One region of the Stenotrophomonas sp. YJH_SMC_33 genome, then DNA from elsewhere that is predicted to be linked to it. Evidence: predicted binding sites of a transcription regulator. Region 1 holds the regulator's gene; the other holds the start of a gene.
What was found. The regulator FliA, encoded in region 1, starts transcription of late flagellar genes. The targets are predictions, from matches to a motif close to TAAAGTTTNNCNNNCNNNGGCCGATAA.

Region 1 (5,561 bases):
CTCGGCCAGCGGCTTGGCCGCCGGCTTGGCCACGGGTGCCGGTGCAGCGACCGGGCGCGGCGCGGGCGCCGGCGCCGGTGCCAGGACTGCAGCAGGCTTGGCACCCGGTGCGGCGCCACCGTGCAACTGGTCGAGCAGGGCTTCGAACTCGTCCTCGCTGATCAGGCCGTCGTCGGCTTTTTTTGCCGGCGCGATCGCAGTCGGAGCATTGCCACCGTGCAGCTGGTCGAGCAGCGCCTCGAATTCGTCGTCGGTGATCAGGTCGCTGCCCCCCGCGGCGGGTGCTGCGGCGGCGGCGGGCGCAGCCACGGCACCCCCGTGCACGTCGAACTGGGCGATCAGGTCCGGCGGCGCATAGCCCGGCTCGGTGCCGGACGACACGGCGTCCAGCATCGACTGCAGGTAATCCAGTGATTGCTGGGCCGCGTCGAAGTGGTGGGCCTGCAGCACGGCCTGGCCGGCGCGCGCCGCGCCCAGCGCCTCCTCAGCGGCGTGGCACAGCTCGACCATGGCAGTGACGCCGAGGAAGCCGGCGCCGCCCTTGAGCGTGTGGTAGCCGCGGAACACCGCATTGAGCTGGTCGCTGTCCTGCGGTGCCTGCTCCAGCGACACCAGCTGTTCGCCGAGGCGGTCCAGGATCTCCTGCGCCTCGATGATGAAATCGGCAGTGATGTCGTCGGATACCGCGCTCATGCTTACAGCCCCAGATCCGACAACAGGTCGTCGGCGTCGTTCTGCGAGACCGCGTGGCGGTCCAGTCCCTTCAGTGCCGGCCCGGCCAGTGCCGGGTCGGTGCGATGCTGTTCCGGCGGCAGGCCGAGTGCGCCGAAGCCTTCGTGGACGCGGCGGACAATGCCGACCACGCGGCGGATGATCTGCCCGGTCAGGTCCTGGTAGCTCTGGGTCAGGGCGATCTCGGTCAGGTTGTGGCGGATGCGCTCGAGCTGCGCGTCCTGGCCTGGCTGCAGGCCTTCGGCACGCAGCTGTTCGGTCAGGCTGCGGCATTCCTCGGCCAGGTCCAGGGTGCGGTGGGTGGCCTGTTCGGTCATCGCCACCACGTGGTCCAGGCGCGCGCAGGCGTCATCCAGCTCACCGGCCTCGCTGGGCACGGTCGGCAGTTCACCCAGCGCCTGTCCCAGCTCGCGGGCCAGCCGCGACAGGCCGCTCATCATCGGCTGCGTGCGCAGCGCGACCAGTCCGTCGATGCGTTGCCGCCAGGCAGCTTCGTCACCGGACTCCAGTGCGTCCAGGGCTTCCTGCAGGCGCAGGGCCAGGGCGTTCTTGTCGACCGTGGTATCCATCAGGCGCTGGCCGCCAGGCGTTCGAAGATCTTGCCGAGCTTCTCTTCCAGCGTCTGCGCGGTGAAGGGCTTGATGATGTAGCCGTTCACGCCGTTCTGGGCGGCCTCGATGATCTGTTCGCGCTTGGCTTCGGCAGTGACCATCAGCACTGGCAGGGTCTTCAGCTTGGCATCGGCGCGGATCGCCTTGAGCAGCTCGATGCCGGTCATCACCGGCATGTTCCAGTCGGTGACGACGAAATCGAAGGACTGGCTCTGCAGCAGCGACAGCGCGGCATGCCCGTCCTCGGCTTCGGCGGTATTGGTGAAGCCAAGATCGCCCAGCAGGTTCTTGACGATGCGACGCATGGTCGAGAAGTCGTCGACGATCAGGATGCGCATGTTCTTGTTCAAAGCAGAGTTCCTTTGTTGTTCATTCCGGGTGGCCGGGGGCAGCCGCCTCGGGCATGTTCACTCTTCCAGGCCGGCGTCGGCCGCCTCGAAAATCTTCAATCGTCCACGCAGGCGCAGCACGGCCTGGCCGTGGATCTGGCAGACCCGCGACTCGCTCACGCCGAGCACCGCGCCGATCTCCTTCAGGTTCAGTTCCTGCTCGTAATAGAGCGAGAGCACCAGCTGTTCGCGCTCGGGCAGGTGGCCGATGGCCTTGCCCAGCTCGCGGCCGAACTCGCCGCGCTCCAGCACCTGCTGCGGGGTCGGGCCGCCCTGGGCGACGGTGTCCAGCTCGCCCTGGTCCTCGATGCGTGACTCCAGGCTCAGCACCTGGCCACGCGCGGCGTCTTCCATCAGCCGCAGGTATTCGGGCAGCGGCATCTCCATCGCGGCGGCCACTTCGGTGGCGCTGGCGGCACGGCCGGTGCTCTGTTCCAGGCGGCGGATGGTGGCAGCGGCGTCGCGTGCGCGGCGATGCACCGAGCGCGGCACCCAGTCGCCACGGCGGATCTCGTCGATCATCGAACCGCGGATGCGGATCGAGGCGTAGGTCTCGAACGAGGCGCCCTGGTCGGCGTCGTAGCTGCGCGACGCTTCGATCAGCCCCATCATGCCGGCCTGGATCAGGTCGTCCACCTCCACGCTCGCCGGCAGGCGTGCGGCCAGGTGGTGGGCGATGCGCCGCACCAGGTCCGAGTGCTGGGAGATGACCTCGTTGGCCGCCGAGCGCTGGACCTCCCGGTACTGGGCTGCGCCTTTCATGCGGCCACCCCGCGCTGCTTGAGAATGCGCTCGAGGAAGAACTCGACGCCGCCACGCGGTTCGGTCGGCGCCTGCCAGCGTGCGGTGCGGCGCGCGATCTCGGTGATCGCCAGCGCGGCCGGGCTGGACGGGTAGGCCTTCACCACCGGTTGCTGGCGCTGCACCGACAGGCGCAGCCAGTCGTCCTGCGGCACGCAGCCCAGGTAGTTCAGCGAGACATCGGCGAGGAACTTCTCGCACACGCGGGTCAGCTTTTCGTACAGCACGCGGCCCTCGTTGGGATCGCGCACCATGTTGGCCACCACCTGGATGCGGTCCACGCCGCGCTCGCGCGACAGCACCTTGATCAGTGCGTAGGCGTCGGTGATCGAGGCCGGTTCGTCACAGACCACCACCACGGTGTCCTGCGCGGCCTGGCAGAAGGTCAGCACGCCGTCGGTGATGCCGGCGGCGGTATCGACCACCATGATGTCCAGCTCGCGTTCCAGTTCGGAGAACACGTTGACCAGGCCGACATGCTCGGCCGGGGCCAGCTCGGCCATGTGCCGGCGGCCGGAAGCGGCCGGGACCACCAGCACGCCGTTCGGGCCTTCGACGATGACGTCGTCCAGCGAGCAGCGGCCGGCCACCAGGTCGGCCAGCGTAAAGGTGGGGTTCAAGCCCAGGATCACGTCGATGTTGGCCAGGCCCAGGTCGGCGTCCAGCAGCAGCGTGCGCTTGCCCATGCCCGCCAGCGCCACAGCCAGGTTGGCCGAGACGTTGGTCTTGCCCACGCCGCCCTTGCCGCCGGTCACCGCGATGGTGCGCACAGGGCCGAGCGGCTCGCTGCGGGTGGCCGACAGCGGGAAGGTCTTGGTCAGCTTGGCGTACTCACGCGACGGCATGGTTCAACTCCGGGTTGCAGGGCATATCGGCCGCTCGGCGCAAATCTTCAAGGCGAAGTACGAGATTGGCTGCACTGGCCCGGTGCAGGTCCTCCGGGACGTCCTGGCCATCGGTCACCCAGGTGATCGGCAGGGCATGGTCCACGGCCACAGACAGGGCGTTGCCGAAGCGGCCGGTCTCGTCCAGCTTGCTCAGCACCAGACCCTGCAGGTTGGCGGCGCCGAAGCGGCGGACCACCTCGTCCATGTCGCCGAAGCTGGTATTGGCCGGCAGCACCAGCAGGGTGCGCACCTGGCGGGCGGCACGCAGCCACTGCAGCTGGGCGGCCAGCGCGCGGTCGCGCGGGCCCAGCCCGGCGGTGTCGATCAGCACCAGCTTGTAGTCCTTCAGGCGTTCCAGCAGCTGGTCCAGGTCGGTGCCGCTGTTGGCCTCGTGCACCGCGATGCCGAGCTGGCGGCCGTAGCCGTACAGCTGCTCGCGGGCGCCGATGCGGGCGGTATCGGTGGTGACCAGGGCGACGTCACGCGGCGCGTGCTTCTCGGCGAATCGCGAGGCCAGCTTGGCGATGGTGGTGGTCTTGCCGGCGCCGGTCGGGCCGACCAGGGCGATCACGCCGCCTTCTTCCAGCGGGTCGACCGGGGCGATCGGCAGCTTGCGCGAGATCAGCCCCAGCATCAGGCCGCGGCCACGATGGGCTTCGGTCTCCAGCGGGATCTGCATGGCCACGTCGCGGGCCAGGCCGGCATCGAAGCCATATTCGTCCATCAGGTCCAACGCGGTGGCGCGCACCGGGCAGCCGCGCAGGCGCTCGTCGGTGAAGCGGTTCATCTCGCGCTCGATCACCTGGCGCATGCCGGCCACTTCCTGGCGCAACTGGCGGATCTCGGCGTCGTCCTGGGCGACCACCGTCAGCACCGGAGCCGGAGCCAGGGTGGGGGCCGGCGCGGTTTCGACAATGGCATCGGCCAACGCCGGTTCGCTGGCGGCGCTGGCCGGCTGCGCGTCGGCGACGGTAGCGGTCGGCAGCGGCGGCGGCTGCACGGCCGGCGCCACGCTTTCGTGATGCGCCTCGTGCGGCGGATCGATCTGGAAGCGGGCGCGGTTGGCCGGCACGGCGGCGGCCGGTGCAACGATGGCCTCGGCGAACGGCGCGAAGATCTGTTCCGGCAGCGCCGGTTGGTTGACGGCGGCACGCGCGAGGGTGGCCGCAAAGCCTGTGCTGCCGCGGGTCGGCACGATCTCGTCGGCGCTGTCCAAGGTGCGGCCGGTGGCGCCGACCGCGGCGCGGGCGAGGGCGGCCACCGCCGAGGTGGTGGCGGCGACCGGCTCCGGTGCCGGGGTGGCGCTGCGACGGCGGGTGACGGCGGCGATCACCGCATCGGCGGCGGTGCGCGGCTTGGGCGCCGGCGGCGGCGCCACGTCGCGGCGCGAGGCTTCCAGCGCACGCTGCACGGCGCTTTCATCGTAGTTGGCGGCGGCGACGATCTCGATGCCTTCCTCGATCCGGCGGTTGGACAGGATCACGGCATCAGGACCATGTTCCTTGCGCACCAGGTTCATGGCCGAACGCATGTCGGCGGCGACGAATCGTTTGATTTTCATGCTGTGGTCACGAGGCGAAGACGGCGGAGTGGCGGCCGGGGAACTCGGGTGGTCGGTGGTCTGCACGGTGCGGGTTCCCCTTGGTATCTGTCTGTTGCGTTGGTTCGAAGGTGGTGTCTGTTTTCTGGCGCGTCGGCGGGCGGCGTCAGCTGATCGTTCCGACCAGCTTCAGGCGCTTGTCCTCCGGCACCTCGCTGTAGGCCAGGACCGACAGCGACGGAACGCTGTGGCGGACCAGGCGTGCCAGCGCGGCGCGCACCGGGCCAGGTACCAGCACGACCGCGGGCTCGTTGCGGGCTTCCTGCTTGCTGACACATTCGGCCAGGCTCTGGTGCAGTCGCTCAGCGAGTCCGGGTTCCAGCGCGGCGCCGTTGCCCTGCGTGGACTCCTGCAAGACACGTTCCAATTGCGGGTTGAGGGTGAACACCGGCAGCTCCGCCGACATTCCGGCGATCTCCTGCACGATGAAGCGGCCCAGGGCGGTGCGCACGGCGGCGGTCAGCACGGCCGGGTCCTGGCTGCTGGGCGCATGTTCGACCAGTGCCTCGGCGATCTTGCGCAGCTGGCGGATCGGAATGCG
Region 2 (5,561 bases), on a different contig from region 1:
CCGCTGGTCGTGCTGATCGATCGCCGCACCGCGTCGGCTGCCGAGTTCGTCGCCTACTCGCTGCAGGCGCTGGGCCGTGCACGCATTGTCGGCACGCGCAGCGGCGGCGCTGCACACATGGTCGATGATCCTGTGCTGCTGCCGGATGGCTATCAGATCAGCATTCCCGATCGGCAGCCGATCAATCTACATACCGGAACCAACTGGGAACGCACCGGTGTCACGCCCGACGCGGCAGGCGGTGACGATCCGCTGTTCGTCGCGCGGCAGCTGCTGGCCCGATCGGCCTCGCGGGAATGAACGCACAATTGCAATTGCGCCCTATCGCAGACGACATGCAGCGTGCCTAGAATCGAGGCATCCCGGTAGTTCCCGGGCGCTTCGAGTGAATGGACTCAATGAAGATTCTGCTGACCGGCAGTTCCGGGCGGATCGGGCGCGCGATCTTCGGCGCATTGGCGGCCTCCCACGAAGTGGTGGGGCTGGATCGCAGCCCATTCGCCACCACCCGCATCATTGCCGATGTCACCGATCACCAGGCTGTCGCACGGGCGGTGCAGGGCGTTGACGCGGTGATCCATACCGCCGCCCTGCACGCACCCCACGTCGGCCTGGTGCCGGACGGGGTGTTCCACCAGATCAACGTGGAGGCGACCGCGCACCTGCTGCAGGCCGCACGCGAAGCCGGGGCGCGGCGATTCGTGCTGACCAGTACAACCGCGCTGTACGGCCACGCCGTGGTCGCCGGTGGCTGCCGTTGGATCGATGAAGACACCGAGCCGTTGCCGCGCACGATCTACCACCGCACCAAGCTGCAGGCCGAAGCACTGGCCGAAGCCGCTGCGGCGCCGGCCTTCAGCGTGCGCGTGCTGCGCATGGCCCGCTGCTTCCCCGAGCCGCCCGAACGCATGGCGATGTTCCGCCTGCACCGCGGTATCGACGCACGTGATGTAGCCAGCGCGCATGCTGCACTGCTGCTGGACGAAGGCGCCGCTTTCGCGCGTTACATCGCGTGCGCTCCGACGCCGTTCCGGCGTGAGGATTGCCTGGAGCTGGCCACCCACCCGCGCAGCGTGCTGGCACGCCGCGCGCCACAGCTGCTGGCCGAGTTCGAACGACGGGGCTGGCCGCTGCCGTTGAGCATCGATCGCGTCTACGACAGTGCCCGCCTGCGCAGCGTGCTGGGCTGGCAGCCGCGCTTCGGCCCGGACGACGTGCTGCAGCAGTACGCCGCCGGCAGCATCGAGGTGCTGCCAAGGGCGGAGTGGATCAAGGATCGGGTCGCCGAATGAGATGGTCGCAGGGGGCGGGCACCGAGCCCACCCTGAGCAGGTTCAGGAATGTGCAGGCCGCTGGCCTCAATCTCGATGGCGGCCGGCCGCTAAACCCGGTGTGCCTCGTGCACCGGGCGCGGCCCGGCGGCCGGTGGCCTGCGCGACGGATCGCGCGCCTGCGCGGTGTCCTCGTGACGCCGGTCGTCCTGAATTGCCTTGCGGACCCTCCCATGCCTTCTTCCCGCTCCGCCACTGCCCAACGCCCGGGCAGCATCGCCCACAAGCTGATGCTGGGCACCGCTGTGATCGCGCTGCTGTGCTTCGGCCTGACCGCGTTCCTGATCTACCGGCAGGCCAGCGCCAGTCTGATCAGCGCCTCGCGCCAGACCATGACCAGCGAGGCCAACGCCGAGGCGCGCCAGGTGGCGGCTGACCTGGGCACCGCCTTTGCCAGCAACGATGCCATGGTTGAAAGCGTGCTGGCCCAGCGTGCCCGTGGCGACGTGCCCGACCGCGCCAGCCTGGCGGCGGTGCTCGGCGAACAGCTGCGTGCTCATCCGCAATGGCTCGGCAAGAGCACCATGTGGGAGGCCGATGCCTTCGACGGCAAGGATGCGGAGTTCGTCAATACCGAAGCACACGATGCCACCGGCCGTTACATGAGCTACTGGGCCTGGCAGGACGGCAAGCCGCAGCAGTCGGTGATGACCGATTACACCGAGACCGCCAGCGGATCGGGCGACTGGTACATGGGGCCCAGCCGTGACAAGCTGCCCAAGGTCAGCGAACCCTACGCCTATGACATCGCCGGCCAGAAGGTGCTCATGAGCACCCTGAGCACGCCGATCATCGAGAACGGCAGATTCCTGGGCGTGTTCACCGTGGACTTCTCGCTGGCGGCGTTGCAGAAGCACCTGGCCACGCTGAAGCCGATGGGGGCCGGTCGTGTCGAACTGCTGTCGCCGAAGGGTGTGGTGCTGGCCTCGGCCAATGCCGCCGAGATCGGCAAGCCGCGCAGCGACGCGCAGACCCGCAGCATGCTGGCCGACATTGCCGCCGACCGTCCGTTCGAGGCCTTCACTCCGGATGCGGCCGGCAATGTGCGGGTGTATGTACCGCTGCGGGTCGGCGATGCGCCGCAGCGTTTTGCCCTGGGCGTGGTGATGCCGCACGCGGTGATCGTGGCTGAGGCACGCCAGCTGCTGTGGCTGACCCTGCTGGTCGGCGTGATCGCCGCGCTGAGCCTCAGCGCCGGTGTCCATGTACTGCTGCGCCGCCTGGCGATCCGCCCGTTGGCCGAAGCGGTGCGCGTGGCCGGTGATGTCGCCGCCGGCAAGCTGGACAGCACGCTGCCGGCGCGCAGCAACGACGAAGTGGGGCGACTGCTGGACGCGATGCAGGGCATGCGTGGGCAGTTGCAGTCAGTGATGGCTGCGCAGGCCGAAATGGCGCGCCGCCACGATGCCGGGGAACTCAGCTACCGCATGGATGCTGCGGCGTTCCCGGGCGAGTACGGCCGCATGGTGGCCGACAGCAACCAGCTGGTGGCCTCCAGCAATGCGGTCACCCAGCGCCTGGTCGAGGTGATGCAGCGCTACGCCGTGGGCGACCTCAGCGTGGACATGGAAGCGCTGCCGGGCGAGAAGGCGGCATTCACCGCCGCGATGGCAACCACCAAGGGCAACCTGGCTGCGATCAACGAGCAGATCCAGCAGCTGGCCGCCGCCGCCGCTGCCGGTGATTTCGCCGTGCGCGGTGATGCGCTGCGCTTCGAGCATGATTTCCGCCGCATGGTGGAGACCTTGAACACAATGATGCAGGTCAGCGACCACAACCTGGCTGCACTGTCTACGCTGCTGCGCGCGATCGCCGCCGGCGACCTCACTGCGCGCATGCAGGGTGAGTTCCACGGGGTGTTCGCGGTGATGCGCGACGATGCCAACAGCACCGTGCAGCAGCTGACTCAGATCGTCGGACAGATCCAGCAGTCGGCGGCCAGCATCCGCCTGGCCGCTGGCGAGATCGCGGCCGGCAACAGCGACCTGTCGCGCCGCACCGAACAGCAGGCCGCCAATCTGGAAGAAACCGCCGCGTCGATGGAGGAACTGACCTCCACCGTGCGCCAGAATGCCGACCACGCGCTGCAGGCCAACATGCTGGCCGGTTCCGCAGCGGGCGTGGCCAGCGAAGGGGGCGAGGTGGTCAGCCAGGTGGTGCAGACGATGCAGCAGATCGAAGCCTCGTCGCAGCGCATCGCCGAGATCATCTCGGTGATCGATGGCATTGCGTTCCAGACCAACATCCTGGCATTGAACGCGGCGGTGGAAGCCGCGCGGGCCGGCGAGCAGGGCCGTGGCTTCGCCGTGGTCGCCAGCGAAGTCCGTGCGCTGGCGCAGCGCTCAGCGGGTGCCGCCAAGGAGATCAAGGAGCTGATCGACGCTTCGGTGGCACAGGTCGGAGCCGGTGCGCAGCTGGTGCACGGTGCCGGACGCACCATGCAGGACATCGTCGGTCAGGTCGGCCGCGTGAATGAGATCATGGCCGAGATCTCGGCCGCCTCGCGCGAACAGTCGGCCGGCATCGAGCAGGTCAACCAGACCGTGGTGCAGATGGACGAAACCACCCAGCAGAATGCTGCACTGGTGGAGGAAGCCAGTGCAGCAGCCCGCGCGATGGAGGAGCAGGCCGAGCAGCTGGCGGTGGCGGTGTCGCGCTTCCGCCTGCAGGCCGGGCCGATGGCCACGGCACGCCGCGCGGCCTGAGCCAGAAAACGAAGACGCCCGGCGGAGGCCGGGCGTCGCTTGCATCCTTGCCGCGCATCCCTGCGCAGGTCTGATGGCTCAGAACATGCCTTCAAACGGGTTCCAGCTGGTGCGCCCTTCCACCTTCTCCAGGTAGTAGCTGTAGTTGGTGCTGGAGGCGACCAGCAGGTTCATGGCGATGAACAGCATGCGCCCGACAACGTCGGGAAGGAACATGGTGATGATGGCCAGTACGATGTTGATGCCGATCACCACCAGTGCCTTGCGCCACATGCCAAGGATCAGCAGGTAGATGGCGCCGAAGAACAGCGCGAAGAAGTTCAGGTTGATCTTCAGGCGGTCACCAAAGGACAGCGCCTTCCAGGCCTGCTTGAAGCCGGGGTTCTTGGGGGCGCCGTGCTGGCGGAAGAAGTTGAAGCGGAACTGCCACTTCGGGCTGAACTGGGACAGGTCAGTGGTATTCATTGGGGAAACATCCCTGTGAGAAAACGTTTTCATGATAGGACAAGTCCTATTCAGGATCCAAGCGCTGCCGTCAAAAATGTGACGCCTGCCTTGTTCCGACGGCTGCGGCCCGGCGCCGCACCGTCACCCGCCCGCCTTGTTTTTAGGTTAGGGTGCGCAGTTCCGCTGCCGCCGCGGTTGACCCCGGCGGCGGCGGGATGTCCATGGAGGTTGCATGACCACAGCTGCTACACCGGAAAACGCACCGGGGCCGGTGCTCCTGCCGACACCTGAAGTGGTGCAGGCACAACAACTGCTCGCGCGCCAGCAACTGGCGGTGGCGATGGACCGTGCGCGCACGGCCGCCACGCGGGACGCGGCGCCGGCCGCGCTGGAAAGCGAGTAATCCGCCACCGTTGATCGCGCTGGCATCACGCCAGCGCGATCACGGCGCGCGCGCGGCTCAGAACCGTGCGGTCATGCTGAGGAAGTAGCTGCGCCCAGCGACGAAGTAGTCGGTGGAGCCTTCGGCATACAGCGTCTTGTCGGCCAGGTTGCTGATGCCACCGCGCAGGGCCAGCACCTCGTTGACGTTAAGCGCTGCGGTCAGGTCATACAGCGCGTAGGCCTTGAGGAAGGTCGTCGCCGTGCCGGTCTGCCTGCCGGTGTACTGCGCCGACAGGCTGCTGGAAAACACCGTGTTGGGCGTCCAGTCCAGCGACGAATAGCCGGAGAATTCCGGCGTATCGATCAGGTTGCGGCCGGTAGTCAGGTTCTTGGCTTCCTTCATCCAGGTTGCCGAGGTGCGCCAGCGCCAGTGCTCGCCGAAGCGGAAATTGAGGTTGCCTTCCATGCCGCTGGTGCGTGCGCGCTGCACGTTGCTCATCCGTGTCCACCAGATGCCGTTGAACCTGCCCAGCGGTGCGTACTCGATCTTGTTCCTGAAGTCGGTGTGGAAGTAGGTCAGGCCGGCATCGACCAGGTCGTTGCCAAAGCTGATGCCGATCTCGCGGTTGGTGCTGGTTTCCGGGTCCAGGTCCGGGTTTCCGGCCATGTAGCAGCCGCCACGGGTATAGCCCAG

Region 2: the regulator FliA is predicted to act here: its motif matches at 1,359-1,385, upstream of AC5P9W_RS01345 (methyl-accepting chemotaxis protein).

What each region holds. Positions count from the first base shown of each region.
Region 1 covers NZ_JCAFVJ010000018.1:29,566-35,126, reverse strand. The annotation lists gene AC5P9W_RS18865 (chemotaxis protein CheA) at 1-693, opposite strand, end outside; gene AC5P9W_RS18860 (protein phosphatase CheZ) at 696-1,301, opposite strand; gene cheY (chemotaxis response regulator CheY) at 1,301-1,693, opposite strand; gene AC5P9W_RS18850 (RNA polymerase sigma factor FliA) at 1,751-2,494, opposite strand; gene AC5P9W_RS18845 (MinD/ParA family ATP-binding protein) at 2,491-3,378, opposite strand; gene flhF (flagellar biosynthesis GTPase FlhF) at 3,365-4,981, opposite strand; gene flhA (flagellar biosynthesis protein FlhA) at 5,127-5,561, opposite strand, start outside.
Region 2 covers NZ_JCAFVJ010000001.1:298,527-304,087, reverse strand. The annotation lists gene AC5P9W_RS01355 (S41 family peptidase) at 1-300, shown strand, start outside; gene AC5P9W_RS01350 (NAD-dependent epimerase/dehydratase family protein) at 399-1,292, shown strand; gene AC5P9W_RS01345 (methyl-accepting chemotaxis protein) at 1,505-4,036, shown strand; gene AC5P9W_RS01340 (DUF2628 domain-containing protein) at 4,115-4,501, opposite strand; gene AC5P9W_RS01335 (hypothetical protein) at 4,716-4,886, shown strand; gene AC5P9W_RS01330 (TonB-dependent receptor domain-containing protein) at 4,944-5,561, opposite strand, start outside.